Regions from separate parts of the Bradyrhizobium sp. HKCCYLS20291 genome, predicted to be linked through region 4. Evidence: predicted binding sites of a transcription regulator. Region 4 holds the regulator's gene; each other region holds the start of a gene.
The links. The regulator LexA, encoded in region 4, represses DNA repair genes until DNA is damaged. The targets are predictions, from matches to a motif close to TGTTCNNNNTGTGTTCNG.

Region 1 (7,777 bases), on a different contig from region 4:
TGACGACCACCGTGTTGCCCTGCGCGACCAGCTCGTGCAGCACCTCCAACAGCTTCTTGACGTCGTGGAAGTGCAGGCCGGTCGTGGGCTCGTCGAGGATGTAGAGCGTGCGTCCCGTCGCGCGCTTGGACAGCTCCTTGGCGAGCTTGACGCGCTGCGCCTCGCCGCCGGACAGCGTGGTGGCCTGCTGTCCGACATGGATGTAGTCGAGGCCGACGCGGCGGAGAGTCTCGAAGGTGTCGCGCACGCGCGGCACCGCCTTGAAGAACTCGGCGGCCTCCTCGACGGTCATGTCGAGCACGTCGGCGATCGACTTGCCCTTGAACAGCACGTCGAGCGTCTCGCGGTTGTAGCGCTTGCCCTTGCAGACGTCGCAGGTGACGTAGACGTCGGGCAGGAAGTGCATCTCGATCTTGATGACGCCGTCGCCCTGGCAGGCTTCGCAGCGGCCGCCCTTGACGTTGAACGAGAACCGGCCGGGCTCGTAGCCGCGCGCCTTGGACTCCGGCAGGCCGGCGAACCATTCGCGGATCGGCGTGAACGCGCCGGTATAGGTCGCGGGATTCGAGCGCGGGGTGCGGCCGATCGGCGACTGGTCGATGTCGATGATCTTGTCGATGTGCTCCAGGCCCTCGATGCGGTCGTGCGGCGCGGCGCCCTCGCTGGCGCCGTTGAGCTTGCGCGCGATCGCCTTGTAGAGCGTGTCGATCAGCAAGGTCGATTTGCCGCCGCCGGAGACGCCGGTGATGGCGGTGAACAGGCCGAGCGGAATCTCGGCCGAGACGTTCTTGAGATTGTTGCCGCGGGCGTTGATGACCTTGATGGTGCGGCGATGGTTCGGCGGCCGTCGCTCGGGGACCTCGACTTCCAACTCGCCGGTCAGATATTTGCCGGTCAGCGATGCCGGATTGCGCATGATCTCGGCCGGCGTGCCCTCGGCGACGATGTTGCCGCCATGGGTGCCGGCACCGGGGCCGATGTCGAGCACGTAGTCGGCGAGACGGATGGCATCCTCGTCGTGCTCGACGACGATCACGGTGTTGCCGAGGTCGCGCAGCCGCTTCAGGGTGTCGAGCAGGCGGGCGTTGTCGCGCTGGTGCAGGCCGATCGACGGCTCGTCCAGCACGTAGAGCACGCCCGTCAGACCAGAGCCGATCTGCGAGGCCAGGCGGATGCGCTGGCTCTCGCCGCCTGACAAAGTGCCGGAGGAGCGCGCCAGGGTCAGGTAGTTCAGGCCGACGTCGAGCAGGAAGGTGAGGCGGTCGCGGATCTCTTTCAGGATGCGGGTGGCGATCTCGGTCTGCTGCGCGTTGAGCTGCTTCGGCACCTCGGCGAACCATTCGCCGGCGGCCTTGACGCTGAGATCGGAGATCTCACCGATGTGCTTGCCGCCGACCTTGACGCACAGCGCCTCAGGCTTCAGCCGAAAGCCATTGCAGCCGGCGCAGGGCACGTCGTTGAAGTACTTGCCGAGCTCCTCGCGCGCCCATTCGCTCTCGGTCTCGCGGAAGCGGCGCTCGATGTTGGTGATGACGCCCTCGAACGGCTTCTTGGTGTCGTAGGCGCGGACGCCGTCCTCATAGGTGAACTTGATCTCGTCGTCGCCCGAGCCGTGCAGCAGCGCGTTCTGCGTCTTCTTCGGCAGGTCCTTCCACTTGGTGTCGAGCGTGAACTTGTAGAATTTGCCGAGCGCGGTCAGCGTCTGCAGATAATACGGCGAGGACGACTTGGCCCAGGGTGCGATCGCGCCCTTGCGCAGGGTGACGTCCTTGTCGGGAATGACGAGGTCGGCGTCGACATGCTGCTCGACGCCGAGGCCGCCGCATTCCGGGCAGGCGCCATAGGGATTGTTGAACGAGAACAGCCGCGGCTCGATTTCCGGGATGGTGAAGCCGGAGACCGGGCAGGCGAACTTCTCCGAGAACAGGATCCGCTCAGGGCCGCTCTTGTCGTGGATTTTTGCCACCTTCTTCTTCTCGTCATGGCCGGGCTTGACCCGGCCATCCATCTCCTTGGAAGAGGATGGATCACCGGGTCTCGCGCCTTCGGCGCGGCCCGGTGATGACGAGGGAGGGGCATCGGCGAATTCGATGACGGCAAGGCCCTCAGCGAGCTTCAGTGCAGTTTCAAAACTTTCCGCGAGGCGCTGGCCGATGTCGGCGCGCACCACGATGCGGTCGACGACGACGTCGATGTCGTGCGGAAACTTCTTGTCGAGCGTCGGCGCCTCGGCGAGCTCGTGGAAGGTGCCGTCGATCTTGACGCGCTGGAAGCCCTTCTTGAGGTACTCGGCGAGCTCCTTCTTGTACTCGCCCTTGCGCCCGCGCACGACCGGCGCCAGGAGATACAGCCGCGTGCCCTCCGGCAGCGCCAGCACGCGGTCGACCATCTGCGACACGGTCTGGCTCTCGATCGGCAGGCCGGTCGCCGGCGAGTAGGGCACGCCGACGCGGGCCCAGAGCAGGCGCATGTAGTCGTAGATCTCGGTGACGGTGCCGACGGTGGAGCGCGGGTTCTTCGAGGTCGTCTTCTGCTCGATCGAGATCGCCGGCGACAGCCCGTCGATCTGGTCGACGTCCGGCTTCTGCATCATCTCCAGGAACTGGCGCGCATAGGCCGACAGCGATTCGACGTAGCGGCGCTGACCCTCGGCATAGATGGTGTCGAAGGCGAGCGAGGATTTTCCAGAGCCGGACAGACCGGTGAACACCACCAGTCTGTCGCGCGGAATCTCGACGTCGATGTTCTTGAGATTGTGCTCGCGGGCGCCGCGGATGGTGATCGCCCGCAGGCTCGACTGGTTGGCTTGCGCGCGCTGCTTGGCCTTGAGCACTTCATCCATGACGATCGTCCCACGGCGCTGTGACGCGCCATCGTTGCAGGCGCGTTCGCCGGAAGCCGGCCATCGGACGCCAGAGGGAAAGGTATCGTCGGAACGTAGGAAGAACGAGCCTGGATTTCCAGTGCCGTCCGCGAATCATCAACAATGCGTTCGGCGAATGGCAGCGTCTGGCAGCAGCTGATCCGGCTGGGCGCCTCCGATACCGCGCGCGAGGAACAAACAAAAGCCTCCGCCGTGAGGCGGAGGCTCAGGGCACGCGATGGCGCCAGCCTCAGAAGCGGTAGTTGAAGCCAATATCGACGGAATGCATGCCGACCGTGCCGGTGCCGCGGCTGACGCTGCGGCCGAGCGCGCTGAACGTATAGGTCTCGCTCGAGAAGTTTCGGTGGAGATGCTGGAGCTTCACCGTCCATTGCGGCGCAAGCATCCATTCGACGCCACCGCCCACGGTCCAGCCGCCGTGAAAATGGCTGTCGGACGCCCTGAACGCGCCAGGTCCCGCCAGTGACAGCTTCATCTCGTCCCAGGCGAAGCCGCCGGTGCTGTACACCAGGAGCCTGCCGAAGCTGCGGCCGAAGCGGGCGCGGAACGTTCCCCAGTCCTGGATCTTCACCGTCAAGATGCCGGGCCCGCGAAGGGTGGCGATGGTGTTCGAGCTGCTGATGTCGGTCCAGGCTGCATCGGCCTCGACGCCGACCACGATGTTGCCGCTCTGCCAGTTGTAGCCGGCCGTGGCGCCGGCGAGGCCGCCGCCGAGCGCGCCCCTGTTGAAGGCGTAGCCCCCGGAGGTGCCGAGATAGAAGCCGGCCCAGCTGAATTGCGGAGGCGCCACCGGCGCCTTGAGATAGTTTTCGGTCCCCAGATCCGCCGCCGTGGCCGGCGCAGCCAGCATGGCCAGGGCAGCAGTCAAGGCAGCACCGGTCAGAATCAGAGTCTTAGTCGTCCGCAAAATACGCAACATGATACGCAACTCCCCAAGACCTGCCTTGCGGCAGGCGACACACTGTTAGTTCTAGTTCCCCCGTTTACGTTGCGGTCATAGCCGGCTTCCTGGCGCACAGCCGTCACTTCAGCGCCACACTTCAGGCGAAACCGGGGAACTACGGGGCGCGTTTAAAAAGCAGAATGAATTGAATGGGTTGTACGGCGGTCAGCGTTGCGCCGATGCAACAAGGCGCAGAACGTGAGTTCCGCCAGGATGCAACCTGTGAGTTCCGCGTGTGGCCGGGCCACTGCGAATCGTCGAGCAGCCTGTCCGGCCGCGTCGCGCGCTGCGGGCGAGCGCGTCGTGACAACAAAAAAACCTCCGCTCGCGAGAGCGGAGGTTTCTCTGTGCGTTGGCCCGGAGGCCAAGTCTTAGAAGTGGTAGTTCACACCGACCTGCACGGTGTGCAGGTTGATGTCGCCCGACGGGACTGTGCCGCCAACGCCATAGTTCTCGCTGCCGAAGCTCTTGTAGAGGTATTCAGCCTTCACCGACCACTTCGGAGCAAACATGTATTCGCCGCCACCACCGATGGTCCATCCATTGTGGAACTGCCGGCCGAAGCCCGTCAGACCGAGGACGGTGACGGTCGCCTTGTTTTCCATCCAAGCGTAACCGCCGGTGGCATACAGCATGGCGGGACCGAAGGCGTAGCCGATGCGGCCGCGCACGGTGCCCATATCCTCGATCTTGCTGGTGAACGAGGCGCCCGGCACGACGATCGAGCCGTTGATGTCGGCCCAGGCTGCATCAGTTTCGATGCCGAACACGACCGGACCCTGCTGCCAGTTGTAGCCGAGGGTGCCGCCGAGGAAGCCGCCCTTCTGGGACACCAGGCCGCCGAAGCTGTTGTTGTCTTGGGTGGCGTAACCGCCCATGCCACCGATGTAGAAACCGGTCCAGGTCTGAACCGGCGCAACGACCGGGGCCTTGGTGTAGGTCGGACGCGCGGCAAGATCAGCGGCGGCAGCGGGAGCGGCCAGGGCGGCCAGAGCCACGGTCGCGAGCAGGATCTTCTTCATTCTTGTCTCCAGTGTGGTCGGCGAAGTCCGCGTCGCACCGAAAAACTCACGCACGAAACAGACTCACTCGTTGAAGTTGACCACCTTTCTATAGCCGGGTTCCGCCCAGATTACCGTCACCCGGAAGACACACTCGCGGGCGAAACCGGGCTTTTACGGGGAAGCCTGAGAAAGTCGAAGTAATTCAAATGCTTGGTTCCGTGTGTTGCGGTGCGGTGCCGTGGTGCGCGCGCAACAAAAAAGGCCGGCTGGACGCCGGCCTCTCCAGGTTTCGTTAGACGACGAAACCTTCGGTTGTCGAACCCGATCAGTATCGGGCGACGACCGGTCCGCCGAAGCGGTAGTTCAGCCGGGCCGTGAACAGATCGACGTCCTGCTTGATGGTGTCGGTCTGGGTGAAGACGGCGCCGCGGAAGGTCACGTTCTGGTTGCCCATGAACAGGTGATCGTATTCGAAGCCGACCGACCAGTTCGGAGCAAAGCCGAATTCGACACCGGCGCCGACCGTGGCACCCCAGCGGGTGCTGGTGGTGGTGGCGAGCGGAGCGAAGATCACGCCCGAGAAGATGTCCTGCTTGGAGCTCGTCACCGCAGCGCCGCCCTTGGCGTAGAGCAGGACGTTGTCGAAGGAATAGCCGATCTGGCCAGTGAACAGGCCGAGCGCGTTGACCTTGGTGCGGTTGGAGTCGACCGGGAACACCAGGCTGTTGTTCTGGCCGGTCAGGTCGGCCCAGTTGCCCTGCGCCTCCAGGCCGAACACCACCGAGCTCATCTGCCAGCGATAGCCGAACTGGCCGCCGACGGTGCCGCCGGTGGCGTTGTGACAGCCTTCCGCCGCGCCGCCGACGATCGTCCAGCAATTGCGGCTGGTGCCGTAGCCCGCGTTGATGCCGGCGTAGAAGCCGCTCCAGTCGTTGATGGCGACCATCATCGGCGGTGCCTTGGTGTAGGGCCGCGCGGCGAGGTCTGCCGCCGAAGCGGAATTGGCGGCTGCGATGCCGACGAGGGCCGTCGTGATCACGAGCAACTTTTTCATCAAATGCTCCCCCGAGGAGTTTTGGAATGACAAGCGATGGCATGTTGATACATCGCGGGCCGCGGAGAGGCTGTAACGGATGCGCCACAGGGATGAAAAAGCGTTATAAATCAAATATTTAACACAAAAACGCCGTGTCGATGCCGGGCTGTGGACACGAAAAAGGCCGGCGCGAGCGCCGGCCTTCGAATGTGCTCTGAGGAGCAGCGTTTTTTCGTCAGTAGCGCGGGGTGCCCGGGCCGCCGAATCGGTAGTTGACCCGGACGGTCGCCATGTCGATGTCCTGCTTGATGGTGTCGACGCGGGCGTTCACCGCGGCCACCGGGAAGCTGATATCGCGCGAGCCCATGAACAGGTGATCGTACTCGAGGGCGACCGACCAGTTCGGCGCGAAGCCGTACTCCACGCCGGTGCCGACGGCGCCGCCCCAGCGGGTCTCGCTTGCCGAATCCAGGACCGTGCCGACCGCGAAGGGCGCGGCGTTGGTGGCGGTGCCGGTGTATTTGTTGTGAACGACGGCGGCGCCGCCCTTCACGTACCAGAGCACGTTGGCCCAGGCATAGCCGACCTGGCCGGTGAACAGGCCGATGGCGTCGGTCTTGGTGTTGTTGGTGACGCCGGCGGCGAGCGCTGCGGTGCTCGCATTGGATGATTTCAGATTGGTCCAGTTGCCCTGGGCTTCAACGCCGAACACCCAGCTCGCGGCCTGCCAGCGATAGCCGACCTGGCCACCGATCAGGCCGCTCGATCCGTTGTGGCAGCCTTCGGCCTGCGTCGGCACCACGGCTACGCCGGCGACGTTGTTCAGCGTCCAGCAATTGCGGCTCCAATCGGCGCCACCGTTGGCGCCGAGGTAGAACCCGGCCCAGCTCGGCAGCGGCGTGACATAGGCCGGCGGCGGCGCCTTGGCATAGGGCCGCGCGGCAAAGTCGGCGGCGGCGGCCGGCGTCAGTGCCAGCGCTGCAACGCCGGCGGTTACGATCAGTGTCGTCTTCTGCATGGTTGTCTTCCCCACATCCCAGATGTCGTCTCGTCGGATCCCTCCGATCCGAGCCCACTCGCGTGGCCTGGGGCAGGTTGTAGGCAAGACAGATTTCTAAAGCCGTGAATGGTCGCGTCACTTCAGCGGGATGTGTCGGTCGTGCTTAAGGACCGGTAAATCAGTCTCGCGGCGGCCGATCGCGGCCCGCCAACGCCAAAACCCCGGACAACCGGGGCATCGTTGGCTGATGTCAGCGGATGTGATCCGTGTCAGTGCTTGGAGACGACCGGGCCGCCCCAGCGATAGTTGACGCGCACCGTGGCCATGTCGACGTCCTGACCGACGGAATCGGTCCGCGTCGCAGCGCCGCCGGGAACGCCGGTGAAGCCGAGCGTCCGGTTGCCCATGAACAGATGCTCGTATTCAGCGGCAACCGACCAGTTCTGGGCGAAGCCGACCTCGACGCCGGTGCCGACAGCAGCTCCCCAGCGCGTCGCAGAGGCCTGATCGAACGGCAGGCCGGTCGGAGTGGTGAGCCCGGTGTATTTCTCACCGGCCACGGCCGCGCCGCCCTTCACGTACCAGAGCACGTTGTTCCAGGCGTAGCCGATCTGGCCGCTCACCAGGCCGACGCCATTGATCTTGGTCTGGTTGGTCACGCCGGGAGCAAGCTGGCTGGTGTTGCTGCCCTTGAGGTTGGCCCAGTTGCCCTGGCCTTCGACGCCGAACACCCATCCGCCGGTCTGCCAGCGGTAGCCGATCTGGCCGCCGGCCAGAGCGCCGGTGGCATCGTGGCAGCCCTCGGCATTGGTGGCGGCGACGCCGGCGAGGGTGACGAGATTGGTCCAGCAGGTCCGGGACGACGCGCCGCCGGCGTTCAGGCCCAGATAGAACCCGCTCCAATCATAGA
Region 2 (7,777 bases), on a different contig from region 4:
TGCGCGACGAGCGGCCGAGCCGGCGCAACAGCTGTGCTTCGGCGCGCTTGGCGTCCGCCTTGTAGCCGCCGATCTGGCGGTAATGATCCCTGGCGATCAGAAGACCCTGGTCGCCGAGCGGCCCGACCAGCGCCCGCGCAACCGATCGCAGGCGGTCGCGCAGGCTGGTGTCCGCGTAGGGCGAGCGGGCGTAGCGAAACACGCCTGCGCGCGGCCGGCCCGCCGCCGCCACGCTCTGCACGAACTGCACGGTCTCATCGATCCAGCCGGGATCGAGCATTGCGCCGGCCGGCAGAAACATAAGCCATGGGGCGCGCGCCTGGGCGGCGCCGGCCGCCAGCGCGGCGGCATGGGAGCCCTCGAACGTCATGAAGTGACAGCCGGCGACGTCGGCGACGCGCTCGATCACGCTGGAATCGGCGGAGCGGTCGACCAGCAGCACCTCGGTGACGACACCTGCCGCAGCTCCCGGCACCAGCGCGGACAGGGTGGCCACGGCGGTCTGCTCGACTCCTGCGGTCGGAATGATCACGCTCAGCATGAACCGGACATCGGGATTTTCAGTGCCTCCGCCCGGAGTGTTATCATTTTGTCACGGCCAAATCAGCCCGCTGCGCTGCGGAATTTTGCAGCAGTTGGCGAGGGCCGCAGGGCTCCGGCGAGAAATCGAGTTCGCTGGAGCGCAAATCTCTCCTGGGACGCACTGCTCATCGCCACGGTGTGGTTCTCGATCCTCACCCTGAGGAGCCCGCCAGAAGGCGGGCGTCTCGAAGGGCGAGGCCCGATGGTGGCCTCATGGTTCGAGACGCGCCTTCGGCGCTCCTCACCATGAGGGTTGGGCTCCGCGACCGGCGCGACATGATGACCGTCCAGATCGAAGCCCGCGCTGCACATCGACAAAGAGCTGCCGCGGCGCGTTCAGGCGGTGCGATGCACGGGTGGTGAGAGGCTCATTCGCCGGCCTCTGGCGGCGTCGTCCCGGCCGCGCTGTTCGGCCAGACCCAGTCGCGGATGGCCGGCATGTCCTCGCCGTGCTCGCGGACGTAGCGCGCGTGCGCGATCAGTGCGTCGCGGAAATCCTGCTTCACATGCGCGGCGGAGACGCTGAGCCCTGGCACCCGCTCGATCACCTCGATGGCGAGGTGGAAACGGTCGAGCTCGTTGAGCACCACCATGTCGAACGGCGTGGTCGTGGTGCCTTCCTCGATGAAGCCGCGCACATGCATGCCGGCATGGTTGGTGCGGCTGTAGGTGAGGCGGTGAATGAGATGCGGATAGCCGTGATAGGCGAAGATCACAGGCTTGTTCGTCGTGAACAGGCTGTCGAAGTCGCGGTCGCTGAGGCCGTGCGGATGCTCGGTCTCAGGCTGCAAGGTCATGAGGTCGACGACGTTGACGACGCGGATCTTGAGATGCGGCAGCCTGTTGCGCAGCAGGTCGACGGCGGCGAGCGTCTCCAGGGTCGGGACGTCTCCCGCGCAGGCCATCACGACGTCGGGTTCGGCGTCGGCGGGGCCGGTGCCCGCCCACGACCAGATGCCGATGCCGGCGTCGCAATGAACAGCGGCGTCCTGCATCGACAGCCATTGCGGCGCGGGCTGCTTGCCGGCGACGATGACGTTGATGCGGTTGTAGGTGCGCAGGCAGTGATCCGCGATCCACAGCAGCGTGTTGGCATCCGGGGGCAGGTAGATGCGGACGATGTCCGCCTTCTTGTTGGCGACGAGATCGACGAAGCCCGGATCCTGATGGCTGAAACCGTTGTGATCCTGACGCCAGACATGCGAGGTCAAGAGATAGTTCAGCGACGCGATCGGCCGCCGCCACGGCAGATGGCGCGACACCTTCAGCCATTTGGCGTGCTGGTTGAACATCGAATCCACGATGTGGATGAAGGCCTCGTAGCAGGAGAACAGGCCGTGGCGCCCGGTCAGCAGATAGCCTTCGAGCCAGCCCTGGCAGAGGTGCTCGCTGAGCACTTCCATGACGCGGCCGTCATGCGCGAGATGCACGTCATAGGGCTCGATGCCCTCCATCCATACCCGCTCGGTGACGTCGAACACCGCGTCGAGCCGGTTCGAGGCGGTCTCGTCCGGGCCCATGATGCGGAAGTTTCGGTTGGCCGCGTTCAGCGTGATGACCTCGCGCAGAAACTTCCCGAGTTCGCGCGTCGCTTCCGCGATGGTCTCGCCGGGTGAGGTCACCTCGACCGCGAAGGCCCGGTAGTCCGGCAGCTTGAGCTCACGCTTGAGCAGCCCGCCATTGGCGTGCGGATTGGCGCCCATGCGCTGTGGGCCCTTCGGCGCCAAGGCCTGCAGCTCCGGCACGAGACGGCCTTGCGCATCGAACAGCATCTCCGGCTGATAGCTCTTCATCCAGGCCTCGAGCAGCGCGAGATGCTCCGGCTTGCCGCGCGGATTCGAGATCGGCACCTGATGCGCGCGCCAAAAACCCTCGACCTTGAGGCCGTCGACCTCTTTCGGCCCGGTCCAGCCCTTCGGGCTGCGCAGGATGATCATCGGCCAGCGCGGGCGCTGGATCACGGCATCGGGCTGACGCGCGTTCTGCTGGATCGAGCGGATGCTTGCGAACGCCACGTCAAACGCATCCGCCATCTGCCGGTGCATCGCCTTGGGCTCGTCGCCTGCGACGAACAGCGGCGCATAGCCGTATCCTTCGAACAGGCACTTGATCTCGGCATCACTCATGCGGCCGAGCACGGTCGGATTGGCGATCTTGTAGCCGTTGAGATGCAGGATCGGCAGCACGGCGCCGTCATGCGCAGGGTTCAGGAACTTGTTCGAATGCCAGGACGTGGCGAGCGGGCCGGTCTCGGCCTCGCCATCGCCGACGACGCAGGCGACGATCAGGTCGGGATTGTCGAACGCTGCGCCGTAGGCGTGCACCAGCGCGTAGCCGAGCTCGCCGCCTTCGTGGATCGACCCCGGCGTCTCCGGTGCCGCATGGCTCGGAATGCCGCCAGGGAAGGAGAACTGCCGGAACAGTTTGCGCAGGCCGTCGGCATCGCGGGTTATGTCCGGATAGATCTCGCTGTAGGTGCCCTCGAGATAGGTGTTGGCGACCATGCCCGGGCCGCCATGGCCGGGACCGCAGACATAGATGACGTTGAGATCCTGCGCGGCGATGGCGCGGTTGAGATGGGCGTAGATGAAGTTCAGACCCGGCGTGGTGCCCCAGTGGCCGAGCAGGCGCGGCTTGATGTGCTCCGGCTTCAGCGGCTCGCGCAGCAGCGGGTTGTCGAGCAGATAGATCTGCCCGACTGAGAGATAGTTCGCCGCACGCCAATAGCGATCGAGCAGGTCGAGATCGTCGGCGGGAAGGGGCGGTTGGGGAGAACGAGAACTGATCTGCATGGGACCTCGCTTGCCGTCCATTTCGCGCCTGCGGGAGAGTACAGGAGAGTAACGCCACACCATCCCGTTCCAACGCGGCCGCAGCATAGAACGGGAATGTGATGGCTGGGCTGGCGCAGGCTCAGAACCAATTGGTTGGGGCTTGTTCAATTTTGATCTTGTTATGTTCTCTTTTTGTGCTATGTCTTGGCCATGAGCCGAGCATCTTCACATGCCCTCAAGCGCCCGCCGGTCACGGTGCCCTCCGAGCCGGTGGGCGCGCCTTCCTCCAGTCCTGAAAAGGACTTTCCCGAACTCGCGGTCGCCATCGAACGGGGCCGGCGCCGCGGCCGGGGTGCCCAATCCAATGCGAGCGGCCGCTACGAGGCGGAGGCCCGCGTTGTCTTCGACGATGGCTGGCAGAGCCTCGAGGAACTGCCGCCGTTCAAGACGACGGTCGCGACCGATACCTCGCGCAAGGTCATCACCCGCAACGAGTCGCCTGACATCGGCTTCGATCGCTCGATCAATCCGTATCGCGGCTGTGAGCACGGCTGCGTCTATTGTTTCGCGCGGCCGACCCACGCCTTTCTCGGCCTGTCGCCGGGGCTCGATTTCGAATCCAAGCTGTTCGTGAAGCCGGATGCGCCGGCGCTGCTGGAGAAGGAGCTCGCGGCCAGCGGCTACGAGCCGCGGATGATCGCGATCGGCACCAACACCGATCCCTACCAGCCGATCGAGCGCGAGCGGAAGATTATGCGCGGCATCCTCGAGGTGCTGGAAAAGGTTGGCCATCCCGTCGGAATCGTCACCAAGTCGGCGCTGGTGATGCGTGATGCCGACATTCTGGCGCGGATGGCCAAGAAGAACCTGGCGAAGGTCGCGATCTCCGTGACCACGCTGGATCCGAAGCTGGCGCGTACCATGGAGCCGCGGGCGTCGACGCCGTCAAAGCGGTTGGAAGCGCTGCAGGCGCTGTCGAAGGCGGGGATTCCGACCACCGTCATGGTGGCGCCGGTGATCCCGGCGCTCAATGACAGCGAGATCGAGCGTATCCTCGATGCAGCCGCGCACGCCGGCGTCAAGGAGGCGGCGTATGTGCTGCTGCGGCTGCCGCTGGAGGTGCGTGACCTGTTCCGCGAATGGCTGCTGGAGCACTATCCGGACCGCTATCGCCACGTCTTCACCCTGATCCGCGACATGCGCGGCGGCCGTGACTACGACTCGCAATGGGGCACGCGGATGAAGGGCACGGGGCCGATGGCCTGGATGATCGGCCGCCGCTTCGAGATCGCCTGCGAGAAGCTCGGGCTGAACAAGCGCAGGACCAAGCTGACGACCGATCACTTCGTGCGGCCGAAGGGCGGTGGGCAACAGTTGAGTTTGTTCTAGGCGTGCGGAGAGCGTCATGAATGCAGAGGTCGTGGTCCCGCGTTTCACCGTCATCACGCTCGGCGTGTCCGAGATGCCGCGAAGCATTGCGTTCTATGCCTCGCTCGGTTTCGCCCGGAAGTTTGCGGATACCGGCGAGGCCGTGGCGTTTTTCGACACCGGAGCAACCGTCCTGGCGCTGTATCCATGGCAAGCCCTGGCCCGAGAGGCTGGTTTGCCGGAGCAGCCGAGGCCCCCGGCGTTCCGCGGGGTGACGCTGGCCTGGAACTGCCGGTCGGAGGCTGAGGTTGATGCTGTCCTGGCTGCGGCAGTGGAGAAGGGGGCCGTGCTGCTGAAGCCGGCGCATACGACCCACTATGGCGGCTATTGCGGCTATTTCGCCGATCCGGATGGCCATGTCTGGGAAGCCGTCGTGGCGCCCGGCATCGAAGTTGGTGATGATGGCCGGGTGCGTCTGCCGGCGTAGACGGGGGCGATGACTGCGCTGCGAATAGCGGGGAATTGAGAACGGTTGCAGGTTGCGCTGCTGTGCCCCGGTCCGCACGATGCCGGCCATGATTCGGGATCGAGCGAACAAACCGGGCAGAGCGAAAGCTACAGCTGGAGCGGCGATGAAGAGAGCCGCTGTGACGGGGGCGGCCGAGCCGGCCGCCGCGAAAGCTGCGCGCAAAACGGCAGTCAAAGCCGGCAAGGGCATCATCGCGGTGGCGCCGCCAAGCTTCCGCCGTGAGCGCGCGCTGCTCAAACAGGGCATCTGGCCGGTCGCTGGCTGCGACGAGGCCGGTCGTGGGCCGCTGGCTGGACCGGTCGTGGCCGCCGCCGTGATTCTCGATCCCAATCGCATCCCGAAGGGCCTGGACGATTCCAAGCGGCTGACCGCCGAGCAGCGCGAGGTGCTGTTCGACAAGATCTGCAAGACGTCTTCCTTCGCGGTGGCAATGGCGTCGCCGGCGCGAATCGATCGCGACAACATCCTGCGGGCCTCGCTGTGGGCGCTGTCGCGCGCGGTGAGGGCGCTGCCGGAAGCGCCAAAGCATGTGTTCGTCGACGGCCGCGATCGGATCGACGTCGACTGCAACTGCGAGGCCGTGATCGGCGGCGACGGCCTGGTGATGTCGATCGCCGCGGCCTCGATCGTCGCCAAGGTCACGCGCGACCGGCTGATGTGCGCGCTGGCGCAGGATTGCCCTGGTTATGGCTTCGAGCAGCACAAGGGCTATGCTGTGCCGGAGCATCTCGCCGCGCTCGACCGCCTCGGTCCATCGGTGCACCATCGCAGCCTGTTCGCCCCGGTCGTGGCCGCGCGGCGCAAGCATCAGCCTTGGACCGATATGCCCGAACCGGATCTGTTCGCGGAGATCACCGTGGTGACATCCACGGAAATCTCGCTGTGAGCCTGATGCCGGTTGCCTCGATGGCGCCGCGGTCTTAAAGCTTGAGATAGCCAACCAGCACGAATTGTCACTCCCCGCGGCGGGGGCGGTCTTGTGCGCCTCGATCACGCGGTATCGATTGCGGGCGTCGGACAAAGCTGCGGATGAGGGACGGTTCTGCCGGCCTCCTGACGTTTCAAGCGATCCAGCCGTTCATGCGTTTCACGTCACTGGTTGTCGAACTGATCCGCGCAAGGCCGCGGCTGGTCGTCGTCATCGTGGTGCTGTGCCAGGCCGTGCTCTGGCTCGGCGTCGCCGTGCTGTTCTATCGCAGCCCGCCCGGCCAGCTCGCCACGGGAATCGCATTCGGACGGGAGTACCAGGTCGGCACCGATCTGGGACCGCCGCTGACGTTCTGGCTTTCGGACATCGCCTATCGCGTCGCCGGCAACCATGTGTTCGGCGTCTACGTCGTCGCGCTGCTGTGCTCGGCTCTGGCGCTCTGGGTGATCTATCTCCTGGCGCGCACCATCGTCGGCGGCCAGCAGGCGGTGCTTGCCGTGCTGCTGACCATGACGATCACCGCGTTCGGCGCGCCAACCCTGGAATTCGGCCCCGAGGTGCTGGCGCGGCCACTCTGGGCGCTGCTGCTGCTGCATAGCTGGCAGATCCTGGGGCAGGGGCGGCGCAATGCTTGGTTCGCCTGGTCGATCGAGGCCGGCCTTCTGCTGCTGACCACGCCGGCGGCCGCCGGTCTGCTGCTCCTGATCGTCGGATTCACAGTTTCGACTGTGCAGGGCCGTCGCGTGCTGCGCTCGTTCGATCCGCTGTTCGCGCTGCTCGTCGTGCTGGCGCTGGCGCTGCCCTATCTGATCTTCGTGATGCGGTCCGACAGCGTCGGGCTGCCGGCGCTGCCGCTCCTGGCCGAGCTGTCGGCACGCGCCTGGCAATGGCTCGCTCTGGCGGGTGGCCTGTTGCTGGCGGTCGCGGCCGTGCTGCTGCTCGTCATCCTCGACGCGAGCTGGGCCGGGCGCAGCGACACCGACGCGCCGATCATCTATCGCCGGCCCGTCGCGCCGCTCGCCCGCGACTTCGTCTATTGCTTCGCGATCGCACCAGCGCTGGCTGGAAGCCTGATCGCGGCGCTGTTCGGCCTGCCCACGGTGTTCGGCGGCGGCGCCGTCACCTTGAGCATGGTCGGCCTCGCCATGGTGGTCGCCTCCGGGGATCTGATCTATCTGCGGCGCCAGCGTTTGCTGCGGATGGTCTGGGCTGCCGCGGTGGCCGCTCCGGCCGTTCTGGTGGCTGGCAGCGCGGTGGTACTACCCCTGATCGGTGATGGTGAGCTCACCACGTCGATGCCGGCCCGCGATATCTCCCGCTTCTTCGTCGAGAGCTTTGAGCGCCGCACCAGCCAGCGGCTTCAGGCGGTGGCCGGCGACCCACAGCTCGCCAGCCTGGTCTCGCTCGGCCGCCGCCGCGCGCACCTGTTCCTCGACGCCACGCCGCAGCGGACGCCGTGGCTCACGGCCGCGAAATTCGCCGAGACCGGCGGCGTCGTGGTGTGGCGCGCCTCCGATACGGTCGGCACGCCGCCGCCGGACCTCGCCCAGCGCTTTCCGGGCCTGGTGCCCGAGGTGCCGCGCAGCTTCGACTGGC
Region 3 (7,777 bases), on a different contig from region 4:
ACAGCGCCTGGCTACTCGAAATCGAAGCAGTCGCCGCCGCCTGATCAGTAGTCGACCTTCACGAGATACAGCCCTTCGGGCGGCGCGACGACGCCGCAGGCGGCGCGGCTGCGCGCGGCGAGCGCGGCCGCCAGATCATCGGCGCTCCAGCGGCCCTGCCCGACCCACACCAGCGAGCCGACCATCGAGCGCACCTGGCTGTGCAGATAGGAGCGTGCCGAGGTGATGACGGTGATGGCGTCACCGTCCCTGACGACGTCGAGCTGATCGAGCGTCTTCTCCGGTGATTTTGCCTGGCACTCGGTGTCGCGGAACGTGGTGAAGTCGTGCTTGCCGATCAGGCGTTGCGCAGCGACGTGCATCGCATCCGAATCGAGCCGCTGCGGCACGCGCCAGACGCGGCCGACCTCCAGCGCCAGATTGGAGCGACGATTGACGATGCGATAGCGATAGTGCCGCTTGCGCGCGGAGAAGCGCGCTTCGAACGTCTCCGGCACGATCTCCGCGTCGAGCACGGCGACCGGGTTCGGGCGCAGATGCGCGTTGAGCGCATCACGCAGCTTGTCGGGGCGGAACGCCTTCTCGATGTCGCAATGCGCGACCTGCCCGGTGGCGTGAACGCCCGCATCGGTGCGGCCGGAGCCGTGCACGCGGGTCGGCACGCCGCAGGTCGCCTGCACCGCCGTTTCCAGCGCGCCCTGCACCGACGGCAGCGTCTCCTGCAGCTGCCAGCCGCAGAACGGGGTGCCGTCATATTCGATGGTGAGCTTGTAGCGGGGCATCCGGTTTATTGCTGCCGTCATCGCCCGCGCAGGCGGGCGATCCAGTCATCGCCGACGTCTCGGCTCGACAATGGCCGTCTCGGCGTACTGGATACCCCGCTTTCGCGGGGTATGACAGCGTTACGAAAAGCGGGCACCACACTTCAATGGCGTGCCGCGCAGGAAATCCGCGGCCTTCATCGGGCCCTTGCCGGCGCGCTGCAGTTCGGTGATGCGGATGGCGCCGTCGACACAGGCGATGGTGAGCTGCTCGTCGAGCACGGTACCCGGCTCACCCACGCCAGCGGTTAGCGCACAGCGCAGGATCTTCAGGCGCACCGCCTCGCCATCGAGCCCGATCTCGCTCCAGGCACCAGGGAACGGCGACAGACCATGGATGTGGCGCAGCACGGCATGCGCCGGCCTGCTCCAGCCGATTCGAGCTTCGGCCTTCTCGATCTTGGCGGCGTAGGTGACGCCGTCCTCGGCCTGCTTCGTCAGCGTCAACCCGCCGCGCTCCAGCGCAGCCATCGCGCGCACCATCAGGTCGGCGCCGATCCGCGACAGGCGATCATGCAGATCGGACGCCGTCATGGCGTCGGTGATACCAATGCGCTCGGCTATCGCGACGTCGCCGGTGTCGAGACCGACGTCCATCTTCATGACCATCACACCGCTTTCGGCATCACCCGCCATGATGGCGCGGTTGATCGGCGCGGCGCCGCGCCAGCGCGGCAGTAGCGAAGCGTGAAGATTGTAGCAGCCGAGCCTGGGCGTATCGAGAATCGACTGCGGCAGGATCATGCCATAGGCGACGACGACGGCGGCATCGGCCTCATGCGCGCGGAACCCGGCCAGCGCCTCCTCGGTCTTCAACGTCTTCGGCGTGAGCACGGGAATGCCGAGCCGGCGCGCCTCGGTCTCGATCGGCGTCGGCACCAGCGCCAGGCCACGGCGGCCGCCGGGCTTCGGCGCGCGGGTGTAGACGGCTGCGATCTCGTGGCCATGGCCGGCGAGCTCGAGCAGGGTCGGCACGGCGAAGTCCGGCGTACCCATGAAGATCAGGCGAAGCGGCATCTGGTGGGCGATCCTGCATGGCCGAATCCTCCGCGTCACGGCTGGGCTTGTCCCGGCCATCCACGTCGCGATGCCAATGCGAGCGGCACGACGTGGATGCCCGGGTCGAGCCCGGGCATGACGGAGGAGAGAGTTGTTTGTTACTCGCCCGCGCGCTTGGCGGCCTTGGTGAACTTCTTCATCACGCGGTCGCGCTTGAGCTTCGACAGATAGTCGATGAACAGCACGCCGTTGAGATGGTCGATCTCATGCTGGATGCAGGTGGCGTAGAGCCCCTCGGCATCCTCCTCGCGGACCACGCCGTCGATATCGGTGAAGCGGACGCGGACGCGCGCCGGCCGTTCGACCTCCTCATAATATTCGGGGATCGACAGGCAGCCTTCCTCGTAGATCGACAGCTCATCCGACTTGGCGACGATCTCCGGGTTGATGAAGACCCGCGGCTCGCGCTTGGTCTCGCCGCCGGAATCCGGCTTCGCCAGATCCATGGTGATGAGGCGCAAGGGCTGCGCGACCTGGATCGCCGCGAGCCCGATGCCGGGCGCGTCGTACATGGTCTGGAACATGTCGTCGACCAGCTGCCGGATCTCCGGCGTGACCTTCTCGACAGGCCTGGAGACCAGCCGCAGCTGCCGATCCGGCAGGATGATGATTTCTTTTAGGGACATGGCGCGCGATTTAAGCCGCGGAACTGACCGGGTCAATCTAATGGCGTGCGGTTAAGACATCGCTAACCATGAATTTCAACGATCCGTTAACCATGCTTCTTAACCCGGCCTTAACCATAAATGTTCTCTCTTCGTTCGCGAGCTTGCGCGAATCGGATAGACGGGGGTGATGACCGCCAGCCAAAGCCTCAATCCTGTCGTCGTCATGATCGGCGACCTGCCGATCCGGGCCAGCGATGCGCTGATCGGATTCGGCGTGCTGGTGCTGCTGCTGCTCGTGATGATCGTGGCGGCGGTCGCCCGCTCCGGCCGGCGCGGGACCGAGCTTGCTGCCCTGCAGGCGATTCGTGCCGACGAGCTTGAACAACGGTTCGGCGAGATGATCCGCGTCCAGAGCGAGGCCTCCGGCCGGGTCGACGCGATGGCGCAGCTGCTGGCCGGGCGCCAGGTGGACCTGGCCCGCAGCGTCAACGAGCGGCTCGATGCCGTCACTCACCGCGTCGGCCAGTCGATGGAGCAGAGCACGCGCCACACCATGGATTCGCTGCGCGTGCTGCACGAGCGGCTCGGCATCATCGACAATGCGCACCGTGATCTCAGCGAACTGACCACGCAGGTGACGACCCTGCGCGACGTGCTTGCCAACAAGCAGTCACGCGGCGCCTTCGGCCAGGCGCGGATGGAGGCGATCGTCCAGGATGGGCTGCCGAAGGGCAGCTACGCGTTCCAGTACACGCTCGCCGGCGGCAAGCGGCCAGACTGCGTCGTGTTCCTGCCCGACACCAGGCCACTGTGCATCGACGCCAAGTTTCCGCTGGAGGCGGTCACCGCGCTGCATGACGCCGAGACCGAGGAGGAGAAGCGCGTCGCTGCGCAGCGCCTGCGCACCGACGTGCTGCGCCACGTCAACGACATCGCCGAGAAATATCTGGTCGTCGGCGAGACTCAGGATACGGCCCTGATGTTCGTGCCGTCGGAGTCGGTCTATGCCGAAATCCACGACGGCTTCGACGACGTCATCCAGAAGGCCTATCGCGCGCGGGTCGTGCTGGTATCGCCGTCGCTCCTGATGCTCGCCATCCAGGTCATGCAGCAGATCATGAAGGACGCCCGCATCCGTGACGCCGCCGACCAGATCCGCAACGAGGTGATCCATCTCGGCGACGACCTCGGCCGCCTGCGCGAGCGCGTGCTCAAGCTGCAGAAGCATTTCGGCGACGTCAGCGAGGACATCCGCCAGATCCTGATCTCCGCCGACAAGATCGAGAAGCGCGCCGCCCGCATCGAGGAGCTGGATTTCAGCAAGCAGGACGCGCCGGTGGACTCGCCCCGGATCGTGCCGGGCACAAGCACGACGCCGGACCTGTTTCCGTTGGCCGGCGGGATGCAGGCGGGAGAGTGAGGGTGGCGTCGCGACAGCCGTCCAAATCTGCTACCACCCGGTCATGACTGCACCCGACGCGACATCCGACCTCGCAGCGCCCGCCGCAAACCCCGAAGCGCCCAAGCCCGCCCCGACCTGGCGCGAGAGCATGGCCGTGTACCTGCAGCCACGCGTGTTGATCGTGCTGTTCCTCGGTTTCTCTTCGGGCCTGCCGCTGGCGCTGTCCGGCTCGACCTTGCAGATCTGGATGCGCGAGCTCGGCGTCGATCTCGGCACCATCGGGCTGTTCGCGCTCGTCGGCACGCCCTACACGCTGAAGTTCCTGTGGGCGCCGCTGGTCGATGCGCTGCACGTGCCGCTGCTCACCCGCGCGTTCGGACGGCGGCGTGGCTGGCTGGTGTTCGCGCAGATGCTGCTGATCGCGGCCATTCTGCTGCTGGGGTCAACCGACCCGGCGCATGCGCCGTTCATGGTGGCGCTGGCCGCGCTGCTGGTCGCCGCGACGTCGTCGACCCAGGACATCGTGGTCGACGCCTTCCGCGTCGAGAGCCTGCCGGAAAGCGAGCAGGCCGCCGGCATGGCGTCCTATGTCGCGGCCTACCGCATCGGCATGCTGGTCTCCACGGCCGGCGCGCTCGTCGTGGTCAGCGCGTTCGAGAACTCGGGGCTGACGCGGCCGTCGTCCTGGATGTGGGGCTACGTCGTCATGGCCGCCCTGGTGCTGATCGGCACGATCACGGCACTCGCCGCAACCGAGCCGGCGCAGTCGAAGCAGGCCGAAGCCGAGATGAGCGCCGACACCGCGCTCACCCGTGTGATGCATGCGGCCAGCGGCGCGTTCCTCGAATTCCTGGGACGGCGCGATGCGCTGGCCGCGCTCGCCTTCGTCGTTCTGTTCAAGTTCACCGACGCCTTCTCCGGCACCATGACCGCGCCCTTCGTGATCGATCTCGGCTTCACCAAGGTCGACTACGCCGCGATCGTGAAGGGCGTCGGCCTCGCCGCCACGCTCGCCGGCGGCTTTGCCGGCGGCTTCGTCGCGCGGCGCTATTCGCTCGCCACGAGCCTGTGGATCGGCGGTGTCGTACAGGCGCTGGCCAACCTGTCGTTCTCGTGGCTTGCAGTCGTCGGCGTCAATCAATGGGCGCTGGCGTTGGCGATCTCGGCGGAAAACTTCACCAGCGCGATCGGCACCGTGATCTTCGTCGCCTATCTCTCCGCGCTGTGCCAGAACCCGCTGCACACCGCGACCCAATACGCGCTGCTGACGGCGCTCGCCGCCGTCGGCCGCACCTATCTGTCGTCAGGCGCAGGCTACGTGGCGAAGGCGACCGGCTGGCCGGCATTCTTCGTCATCTGCGTGCTGGTCGCGATCCCGAGCCTCGTGCTGCTCGCCTGGCTGCAGCGGCGCGGGCATTTCGCGGCACTGGGGCCCGTAAAGGTATAGCTTCTCACCTCGTATAAGGCCGTCATCACCCGCGAGCCGGGCGATGACAGCGGAAATCATGACGCTGCATTCGCGTGAACACCGATAGCGGCTCTCAGCGCTTCACCAGGCTCCACTTGGTCACGACCGCCTCGCTGATCTGCCCCGCATCCTGGGCGCAGGCGATCTCGTCGACCTTCACGGCGATCTGCTTACCCAGGAACCCTTTCAACTGCGAGGCCTGCGCGGGGCTCGCGGTGATCAGCTGGAACGTCTCCGGGCCGGTCTCGAGATTGCACAGCCCGCCCGGTGGCGGCAGGCGGCGGGGCTCGCTGGTGATCTGATAGGCCGATGACGGCTGGCCGGGCTTGGCGCCCTTGACCTTCAGCGCGCTCAGCTCACCCGACAGCACGTCGCCGGCGTTGAGCGGCTTGCCCGCCTTCAGCGACGTCTCGCCCTGCTGCGCCAGGACGGATGGCGCCGCGAGCGCCACAAGAATCGCGCCCAAAGCCAGCCGTTTGCCGAATCCACGCTTCGTCATCATCTCACTTCCGTCTGTGCTTAGAACAAGGTCCGCTGCCGCATCGCGGCCGAGAGCGTGCCTTCGTCGAGATAGTCGAGTTCGCCGCCGACCGGCACGCCATGCGCCAGCCGCGTGACCTTGACGTTCGCCTCCTGCAGGAGGTCGGTGATGTAGTGCGCGGTGGTCTGACCATCGACCGTCGCGTTCAAGGCCAGGATGATCTCCTGCACCTCGGGCGCATGCGCACGCTGCACCAGCGCATCGATGGTGAGGTCCTGCGGGCCGACGCCGTCGAGCGGCGACAAGGTGCCGCCGAGTACGTGATAGCGACCGTTTGAGGCTTTTGCGCGCTCCAGCGCCCAGAGGTCGGCGACATCGGCGACGACCACAATCATCGCGGGATCGCGCCGCGGATCGGTGCACACCGTGCAGGGGCTCTGCGTGTCGATATTGCCGCAGGTCTTGCACACCTGGATGCGCTCGATCGCGACCTGCATCGCCGAGGCCAGCGGCACCATCAGCGCCTCGCGCTTCTTGATCAGATGCAGCGCGGCACGCCGCGCCGAGCGCGGCCCGAGGCCGGGCAGGCGCGCGAGCAGCTGGATCAGGCGCTCGATTTCAGGACCGGCGACGGCCATCAGATCACGACGATCATGAACTAACCAAAACCGAAGCCCGGCGGCAGGCCGAGCTTGCCGGTGATGGCCTGCATCTTCTCCTGCATCGCGGCTTCCGCCTTGCGGCGCGCGTCGCCATGTGCGGTGACCAGGAGATCCTCGAGGATCTCGGCCTCCTCCGGATTCAACAGCGACGGATCGATCTTGATGGACTTCACGTCCATCTTGGCGGTCATGCGCACGGCGACGAGGCCGCCGCCGGAGATGCCCTCGACCTCGATATTGCCGAGCTCCGCCTGCATCTCCTGCATCTTCGTTTGCAGCTGGGCCGCCTGTTTCATCATGCCGAGAAAATCAGCCATCGGAGCACCTCATCATCTGTCTTTTTTATTGAGCATGATCTTTCGGAAAACCGGTTCTTACTTTTCCGGATCAAGCTCTAGAAATCATCATCGTCCGATTCGTCCGGCGGCTCGACAGCACTGGCGTCGGATTCGGGCGGCTCGGGGGCGAGCCGGCGCACTTCGATCACCTTGGTACCCGGGAACCGTGCCAGGATCTCCTGCACGCGCGGGTCAGCCTCCGCCGCCGCCTCGCGCTCGCTCTTGGCGCGCAGGTTCTGCTCGCGCAGGGTCGCTTGGCCCTGCTCGTTTGAGACGATCACGGTCCAGCGCCGCCCCGTCCAGTCCTCCAGCTTGCGGCCGAGGTCGGAGACAAGCGATCGCTGCGCCGTGCGTTCCAGCGCAATCTCCAGACGCCCCTCCTCGAAGCGGACGAGCCGAACGTCCATCTCGAGCGCGCTCTTGGTGATCAGGTCGCGATTCTTGCCAGCAAGAGCGACGAGCTCCTGGAAGCTCGCGATCCGCAGCGCAGGCTGATCCTGCTGTGACGGTGACGGCTGCGATGACATCGCCTGAGGGCGCATCCCGCCGCCGACCGCGGCGAGCGTCGGGCCTTGCGGACGCGACGCCTGCACCGGCGGCGCTCCGGCACTCATGCTGGTTGCAGGACGCGGCGCTCCGCCGCCATTCGTGACAACCGGCGACCCGCCGCCATTCTGATCGATCATGCGAATGGCTTCGTCGGGCGTCGGCAGATCGGCTGCGTAGGCGATGCGCACCAGCACCATCTCGGCCGCGGCCGCCGGACGCGTCGCGCCCTGCGTCTCCGCAATGCCCTTCAGCAGCATCTGCCACATCCGCGACAGCACGCGCATCGACAGCTTGGTCGCGAAATCCCGCGCGCGCAGCCGCTCTGTCTCGCTGAACGCGACGTTGTCGGCTGTCACTGGCACCGCCTTCACGCGGGTGACGAAGTTCAC
Region 4 (7,777 bases):
CAAGGCGCCAGCATTTCTTCGACGTCGTGCGCGACAGCAACCAAGATCGGTAAACTGCTGCTCTGCTCGTAGCTGTTGAAGCGTCGGACGCCATCGGTCGATGACGTGATCTCGAGACTGCCGACCGGAGTGCGCTTGAGCTCCTGGAAGAGGCCGCTCTGCTTCATGTCGCGGCCGACATTGGACTCGGCGTAGGGCCGCCGTACCAGCAGCGGCCCGTCCAGCGACGCCAACAGGATCGCGCCATTCCGGCCGACGTCCAGCCGCTGATAGAAATCCTGGAAATATTGCGTGCCGAGCGCCGCCACCACGACGCCGCCGAAGCTGCCGTCGGGACGGTTGAACCGCCGCGTGAGCGGAATGATCCATTGATTGCTGGCTCGCCCACGAATCGGCGCGTGCAGGCGCACGCCACGGTCCGGGGAATCGCGATGATAGGCGAAGAAGTCGCGATCCGCGTAGTTCACGGTGCCCTCTTCGGCGATCGAGCTGACCAGCAGCGTGCCCTCCTGGTCGACCACCAACAGGTTGACGAGCTGCGGCATGCGCTTCAGCTCGTCGATGAACCAGGCCTTGAGACGCCTGCGGTCATCCCGATCCGGCGGACGATGCTCGAGCGAGGACACGGTCCCCGTGAGAAGTGCGTCGGCCGTGCGAAACGTCAGTTCGGCGTGCTGAAGCAGAGAGCTCGTGAGATTGACGGTGTCCTTCTTTCCGTCGGTGAAGATGGCCTCGCGCAGCCTCACCGCGCGCGATACCTCGACGGCCACGAAGGCCGCGCAGGCGAGCGCGATCAGCGCGGCGATCAAGAGAGGGGTGGTTGACCAGCTGCGTCCTGCTGCGTGATGTTCCGCGCGAGGCATTCCGTTTGAGTTCCGCCGTCCGGGTTGAGCTTCAGGCAGAGATTCGCGAAGAATCGTTCTCAAACACTGAACTACAACCCGAGGCAGCAGGCCGGCCCGTTGCGACGGCCAGCAATTTCGGCTTCTTTCGAGCCGAAATCGGCTCAAACCGGCTGGTGCCGGACCACACCGTAGCACTACGGTCGCGTTGCACTGGGCGCGCGGGCAATCGAACCAACGCCGGCGCCGCGCTTGGCCACGACAGCGCCATTGGCTAGAACGCCCCCCACGATCGCTTTCAAAGGAACTCCAATGGCCTTGATGCCGGTATCCGATGCATTGACCGCGGTGCTCGCAGGCGCCGAGCCGCTGGCTGAGGAATTGGTGTCGCTGGACGATGCCTTTCACCGCATTCTGGCGCGCGATCTGGCAGCGCTGCGGACGCAGCCGCCCGAGGCCATGTCGGCGATGGACGGCTACGCCGTGCGCGCTGTCGACGCGGACAAGCCGCAGGCACGGCTGAAGGTGATCGGCGAGGTCGCGGCGGGTCGGCCGTTCGACCGCGTGGTGGGACCCGGCGAGGCCGCTCGCATCTTCACCGGCGGCGTCGTGCCTGATGGCGCCGACGCCGTCGTGATCCAGGAGGATACGATTGCGGGCGACGGCCACGTCGTGATCACGGAAGCCGCGATCAAGGGCCGGCACATCCGGCCCGCCGGCGTCGACTTTCATCAGGGCATGGTGCTGCTGAAGGCCGGACGCCGGCTCAGCGATCGTGACCTGTCGCTCGCCGCCAGCATGAACCATCCGGCGCTGCCGGTGCGGCGACGGCCGACGGTGGCGCTGCTCGCCACCGGTGACGAGCTGGTGATGCCGGGCTCCGAGCCCGGCCCGGGTCAGATCGTCTACTCCAACGGCTACGCGCTGCGCGCGCTGGTGCGCGCCGAAGGCGCTGCAGCGGTCGATCTTGGCATCGCGGCGGATACGCTCGAAGCCACCGTCGCGGGCATCCGCCGGGCGCGCGAGTCGGGCGCCGACATCCTGATCACGACGGGCGGCGCCTCGGTCGGGGATCACGACCTGGTCAAGCAGGCGCTGGAGGCCGAGGGCGTCGAGATGGCGTTCTGGAAGATCGCGATGCGGCCGGGCAAGCCGATGATGCATGGCCGGCTCGGCGGCGTCAGGGTGATCGGGCTGCCCGGCAATCCGGTGTCGTCCTATGTCTGCGCGACCCTGTTCCTGGTGCCGCTGATTCGGCGCCTGCTCGGCCGCGACGAGCCCCAGCTCCCGCGCGAAACCGCGCTGCTCGGCCGCGAGCTCCCCGCCAACGATTCGCGCGAGGACTATCTGCGAGCCCAGCTCGACGAGCGCGCCGATGGTACACTGGTCGCAACGCCTGTGACGCAGCAGGATTCGTCTCTGCTGGGGAATCTTGCGCTATCGCAGGCTCTTTTGATCCGCCCGGCCTTCGCGCCGAAGGCGCCCGCCGGCAGCGTCTGCGAGATCCTGCGCCTGCCGAACTGACCCTTCTCCCCGTCAAAGCCCGGGTCATTCATCATATTTTTAGGATTGCGGAACACACATCGAACATATAGTGTCCGTTCATGATTTGTTTTTAGTATGTTGCGGGCGACGCGAATACGAACGTCCACTTCCGGCTCAGGGACGCAAGGGCACGGGACTTGGACGACAACAAACTGGGGACCAGGTCGAGATGCTGACGCGCAAACAGTACGAACTCCTGCGGTTCATCAACGAACGGCTCAAGGAAGCGGGCGTGCCGCCCTCGTTCGACGAGATGAAGGACGCGCTCGATCTGCGCTCGAAGTCGGGCATTCACCGCCTGATCACGGCGCTGGAGGAGCGCGGCTTCATCCGCCGGCTGCCCAACCGCGCCCGCGCCATCGAGGTCATCAAGCTGCCCGAGCTGTCGCAGGCGGCCAGCAACCGCCGCGGCTTCACGCCCTCGGTCATCGAGGGCAATCTCGGCAAGGTCCGCACCTCGACGCCGGCGCTCGATGACGGCGAGCGCCCGGTCGCCGTGCCGGTGATGGGCCGCATCGCCGCCGGTACGCCGATCGAGGCGCTGCAGACCCGCAGCCACACCATCAGCGTGCCCGCCGACATGCTCGGCAATGGCGACCACTATGCGCTGGAGGTGCGCGGCGACTCGATGGTCGATGCCGGCATCCTCGACGGTGACATGGCGCTGATCCAGCGCAACGAGACCGCCGACACCGGCGACATCGTGGTGGCGCTGATCGATGACGAGGAAGCGACGTTGAAGCGCTTCCGCCGCCGCGGCGCATCGATCGCGCTGGAGCCGGCCAACACCGCCTACGAGGTGCGCATCCTGCCGCCGAACCGGGTCAAGATCCAGGGCAAGCTGGTCGGACTGTATCGCAAGTACTGAGCGCAGCGACCTCGCGTGCTGGACATGCACGATCGATCGGTGGCGCGGTGCTGTGATCTTCGCCGCCGAACGACGTGAGACGCAAAGAAAAGAAGCAAGACACGAAACTGAGTCGCGCGCGAATGCACTTCAGGATGTGCAGCGCGGTATCCTCAAACGCTTGTGATCGCGGCCACCCGCATGCCGTGCAGATCAGCGCAGAATTGCCGCGAAGCGCGCGCTAACATCTCCTCGATGTCCACTCTGATAGAGGCCTGCGCCTGTCCGGGGGGAAGCGTGGGTCGGCTATCTCTCAGCGAGGAGCGATCCGATGTGTGACTACAGCCTCCATGCCGTTGCGTCCCGTCCCGCCAAGGTCGGCGAGACGCTGATCTCGACGACGTTCCGCGGCACCGCGACCCGCGGCTTCGCCAGCGAAAGCGAGCCGACCGTCGCGGTCTGCATGCTGCCCGGCACCGAGCTCGCCTTCGCCGAGGACGTCCGCTACGACAGCCGCTGGCTCTGGACCCGGACGATCCGCGAGCGCGTCGCCAAGTTCAACAGCATCGAAAAGCACATTCCCGATCGCCACCACGACGCCGTCGAGTTCGCCGACGGCCGCCACGTGCTCGTGACGCAGCTCTGCGAAGGCCAGCGCGTCACGGTGCTGCAGCTGCCCGTCACCAAGCAGCCGGCCGAGCGCGGCCCCGGCATGACGAACGATACGCCGACCCCGCAGACGACTCCCATCCGCCGCATCAGCATCACCTGAGCTGAGCGGCGCAGGCGTCACGCGAGAGCAGTATGCGTTTTGGTTCGATCGAACAGCAGTCGCGGTGCCGTTGACCTCTCTCCGACGGGGAGAGGTGAACTGAACTTGCGGTACGCGCTTTGATTCGACGAGAAGGCATCACGCTCTGGCGACAGGAACGGTGTCCCTCGACCGGCGTTGTGGCCGCCGGGGGTATTACCGTGGTCAACAAGATCGATTGGAACCAAGCTGGCCGGATCATCGAACCCGGCCGCTACAGGCTGGCGTTGGGATGGTTGACGGTCACGGCTGACGACGTTGCCATCTGGCAGCGCGATCCCGCGGCGTCGTTCACGCTCGTCGAGGTCTCCTCGCTGTTCGACGGGCTTGACGGCGCCGAGTATCATCTCGGCACGTTCGAGCTGTCCGGACCTCAATCCTCCACGCCCTGCTCGGTCTCCGGCGGCGTCGCGTCCTGACTGCGCGGCGGCGCGCGCGGTGTCAGCGTCGGATCGAAGTCGCTGGCCTCGGCCGGCGCCGGCCACCATGGACGGTCGGTGCCATAGGCGCGCGCCGGCGTGACGTCGAAGCGCGTGCCCCGGCGCACCAGCATCAGCGCGCCCTGCTGGCGCAGGCGATGGCGGTCGATGACAGCTGCGGCACAGTTCGACGGTGCGGCGCGCGCCGCCACCACCAGCGCCGCACGCGCGCAATCGTCGGCCAGCGCATCGGCGCGCAGCGCCATGGCGACGAAGCGGCCGTCGGCCATCGCCACTACGCAGCCGGCCTCGTCGCAGGACACGCCGTCGCCGAGCGCGGCATCGGCCGGCAGCCGCGCATCGGCATCGGCGGCGAGCCACTCCCGCGTGACGAACACGTCCTTGCCGGTGCGCATCACGTGCAGCCGCCCGTCGCCGCCGCGGACGGCGACCGCGCGGCCATCGCCGGAGACGAGAATGTCGGGCTGCGGCGTCGCGACGGCCCACATGGTGGCCGCAGCGAGCGCGACGGCGCCGGACCAGCGTAGCGGCGTCCGCAGCAGGCCGATCAGGACCAGCCCGAGGCTGGCCACGATCAGCGGGCCGATGCCGAACGCGGTGATGCGTCCGACCGCGCCGGGCAGCGCCGCCACCCAGCGCGTCACCGCGATCATCCAGTCGATGCCCCAGCCCATCAGCGACCACATTGGGCCGTCGAGGCCGAACGGCGCCGCCAGCAGCCCGAGCAGGCCCGCAGGCATCACCAGCGCTGACACCACCGGCATCGCCGCGAGATTGGCCAGCACGCCATACGGCGTGACGCGATGGAAATGGAACGCGGCGTAGGGCGTGGTGGCGAGCCCCGCGATCAGCGAGGCCAAGAGCAGCATCACGAGTTCGCGCCCGCCCCACAGCGCGATGCGCTGGGTGGCCGACGAGTCCGGCGTCGCGAACAGCCGGGGCATGCCGAACTGCACCAGCGCGACGAGGCCGAGCGTCGCCGCGAACGACATCTGGAAACTCGGATGCACCAGCGCTTCGGGCGCTGCGATCAGCACGATCATCGCGGCCACCGCAAGCGTGCGGAAGGTGACGGCGCGGCGGTCCACCATCACGGCGATCAGCACGACGGCCGTCATGAAGAACGATCTCTGCGTCGCGACCTCCGCGCCCGACAGCAACAGATAGAACGCCGCCGCCACCAGCGCCGCGGCCGCCGCCCATTTCTTGATCGGATGGCTGACGGTCAGGCCGGGAAACAACGCAAGCAGCGCGCGCACGGCGAAGAACACGACGCCGGCGACGACCGCCATGTGATAGCCGGAGATCGACAGCACGTGACCGAGGCCGGAGATGAACATCGCGTCGTTGACGTCGGGCGTGATGGCATCGCGCCGCCCGGTCAGCAGCGCGGTGGCGATGGCACGCTCGTCGCCGTCGAGCCGGGCGCGGATTCGGGCATCGATCGCGTCGCGCAGGCCCTGCATGACCGCGGCATAACGCAGGCCGAAGCCGGCGGCTTGCGGCGGCGTCAGCGTCGTGATCGCGCCCATGACGAAGCCGGAGGCGCCGATGCCCTGGAAGAACATGTCGCGCGCGAAATCATAGGAGCCGGGCCGCACCGGCGCGAGCGGCGGCAGCAGCCTCGCCTTCATCTGCACGAAGCTGCCGACGTCGGGCGCCGTGCCCTTGCGCACCGCCAGCCGCACGCGCGCCAGCGTGATGGCGCTGCGCTGGCTCTCCATCGCAGTGACGCGCAGCACGATCCGGTCGCTGCGCTCGCGGATGTCGCGCGCCTCGACGAAGCCGGACAGCGCGACCGAATACAGCGGCCGCGCCAGCACCGGATGCGCAACGCGGGCGGTCTTGGCGGTGGCCACCGCAAAACCCGACGCCGCCGCCGCGATCATCACGACCGCCGGAAACAACCGGTGCCGTCGCATCAGCACCGCGACGAGGCACAGCGCGAGCGCAGCGGCAGCGCTCACCCACAGCAGCGGCTCGTGATCGGCCGAGAAGTACACCGCGATGCCGGCGCCGAAGGCAATGGGCACCCAGGGCAGCAGCCGCCCCGCACCGGCCTCTTCCCGCGCCCATTGCTTCAGCCGGGCCGCGAAGGACGACCATGCAGGCAAGCCGATCGCAGGCAGACCGCCGGCGAGCGCGCCGCGCGGCGGCCAGACATCGGCCATCACGCCCGCGATCCCGCGACGCCATCCTGGCGGCCGCTCCAGCCCCGCCATCGCCCACACCACCCGCTACCCGCACTGGAACGAGGCTACCCAAAGCTGCGCAAACGCGCCTAGCGGAACGGAACGGGAATCCTGGAATTCTGCACGGCCGAGCGATGGAACTTTTTGCACCGCACGCGCTTATCTGGGTATGGACGCTCCCGACATTGACGACCCCTTCGCCGACCTCGATCTCGAGAAGGCCATCCACCTGCGCTGGACGCTGCGCGACATCAAGGCGAACCGGCTCACCCTCTCACCCGTGTCCGACGAGGATCTCGCGATGCTCAGCGAGCGCGGCCTCGTCGCGCTCAGCGACGGCCTGCCGACGCTGACGGACGCCGGCCAGGATGCGATCGGCTAGCGCGCGTCAGGCCGTCAGTCGAACGAGTTGCACGCGAGAATTGCAATTGCGCCAGAGATGGCCACCGCCGATGTCTGGCGCTGTCATCTGGAATCGGTCGGAATTGGAACTGGGGGAGCTGCACTGGGCGCGATCGGCGCGCCGGGTTTCCCGGCTCGTGTGCCCATGAGATTGCTCGGATTCGCGCTCCTCGCCCTCACCGTCGGCCTTTTCAGTCCCGCCTCTCGCGCTTCCGCGCAAGCTCCGGACGATATCCTCGTGGCCAAGGAGCGTCAGGAGCACCCCGACTCCGCCGTGCTGATATTCAATGTGTCGATGATGAAGGACGGCAAGCCGGATTGCTTGCCACTCGGCATCGACCTGAAGCCCGAACAAGGGCGTACACAGCGGATCGACGTCAACGTGGTGCGCATGCAAAGATTCAACGGCACTCCCCGCTGGGGTGCGCTGGCGCCACTGCCGCCGGGCACGTGGACCGTCGTTCAGGTGAGCTGCTACAAGCACGACTTCAACGGCCAGCTCATGCGGATCAAGCTCGCACCGGGTGAGATCGTCAATGCAGGGCACGTCGTGGTCAACCGTGTCCTTGTCGATCCGGGCGACTGGTGGAGCCGCGGGCCGAAATACGCCACGCGCATCAAGTTCGAGGAGCTGCCGGCCGACACCGTCGAATCGCTGAAGACGCGCGGGCCGGAAACCTTCGCCCGGGCCAAGCGGC

Region 1: the regulator LexA is predicted to act here: its motif matches at 2,932-2,949, upstream of uvrA (excinuclease ABC subunit UvrA).
Region 2: the regulator LexA is predicted to act here: its motif matches at 3,539-3,556, upstream of ACQR07_RS23180 (PA0069 family radical SAM protein).
Region 3: the regulator LexA is predicted to act here: its motif matches at 2,628-2,645, upstream of ACQR07_RS21515 (DNA recombination protein RmuC).

Annotation. Positions count from the first base shown of each region.
Region 1 covers NZ_JBNPTO010000001.1:429,466-437,242, forward strand. The annotation lists gene uvrA (excinuclease ABC subunit UvrA) at 1-2,842, opposite strand, end outside; gene ACQR07_RS02065 (outer membrane protein) at 3,114-3,803, opposite strand; gene ACQR07_RS02070 (outer membrane protein) at 4,199-4,849, opposite strand; gene ACQR07_RS02075 (outer membrane protein) at 5,157-5,885, opposite strand; gene ACQR07_RS02080 (outer membrane protein) at 6,103-6,885, opposite strand; gene ACQR07_RS02085 (outer membrane protein) at 7,137-7,777, opposite strand, start outside.
Region 2 covers NZ_JBNPTO010000011.1:71,565-79,341, forward strand. The annotation lists gene ACQR07_RS23170 (glycosyl transferase) at 1-541, opposite strand, end outside; gene ACQR07_RS23175 (phosphoketolase family protein) at 951-3,374, opposite strand; gene ACQR07_RS23180 (PA0069 family radical SAM protein) at 3,567-4,745, shown strand; gene ACQR07_RS23185 (VOC family protein) at 4,762-5,211, shown strand; gene ACQR07_RS23190 (ribonuclease HII) at 5,291-6,139, shown strand; gene ACQR07_RS23195 (glycosyltransferase family 39 protein) at 6,334-7,777, shown strand, end outside.
Region 3 covers NZ_JBNPTO010000009.1:240,477-248,253, forward strand. The annotation lists gene ACQR07_RS21495 (RidA family protein) at 1-44, shown strand, start outside; gene truA (tRNA pseudouridine(38-40) synthase TruA) at 45-782, opposite strand; gene fmt (methionyl-tRNA formyltransferase) at 903-1,838, opposite strand; gene def (peptide deformylase) at 1,979-2,506, opposite strand; gene ACQR07_RS21515 (DNA recombination protein RmuC) at 2,676-3,908, shown strand; gene ACQR07_RS21520 (AmpG family muropeptide MFS transporter) at 3,952-5,337, shown strand; gene ACQR07_RS21525 (hypothetical protein) at 5,432-5,857, opposite strand; gene recR (recombination mediator RecR) at 5,878-6,477, opposite strand; gene ACQR07_RS21535 (YbaB/EbfC family nucleoid-associated protein) at 6,498-6,818, opposite strand; gene ACQR07_RS21540 (DNA polymerase III subunit gamma/tau) at 6,896-7,777, opposite strand, start outside.
Region 4 covers NZ_JBNPTO010000007.1:354,616-362,392, reverse strand. The annotation lists gene ACQR07_RS18720 (ATP-binding protein) at 1-809, opposite strand, end outside; gene ACQR07_RS18715 (hypothetical protein) at 821-1,120, shown strand; gene ACQR07_RS18710 (molybdopterin molybdotransferase MoeA) at 1,155-2,366, shown strand; gene lexA (transcriptional repressor LexA) at 2,557-3,255, shown strand; gene ACQR07_RS18700 (hypothetical protein) at 3,566-4,006, shown strand; gene ACQR07_RS18695 (hypothetical protein) at 4,207-4,464, shown strand; gene ACQR07_RS18690 (ComEC/Rec2 family competence protein) at 4,419-6,707, opposite strand; gene ACQR07_RS18685 (hypothetical protein) at 6,847-7,059, shown strand; gene ACQR07_RS18680 (hypothetical protein) at 7,117-7,777, shown strand, end outside.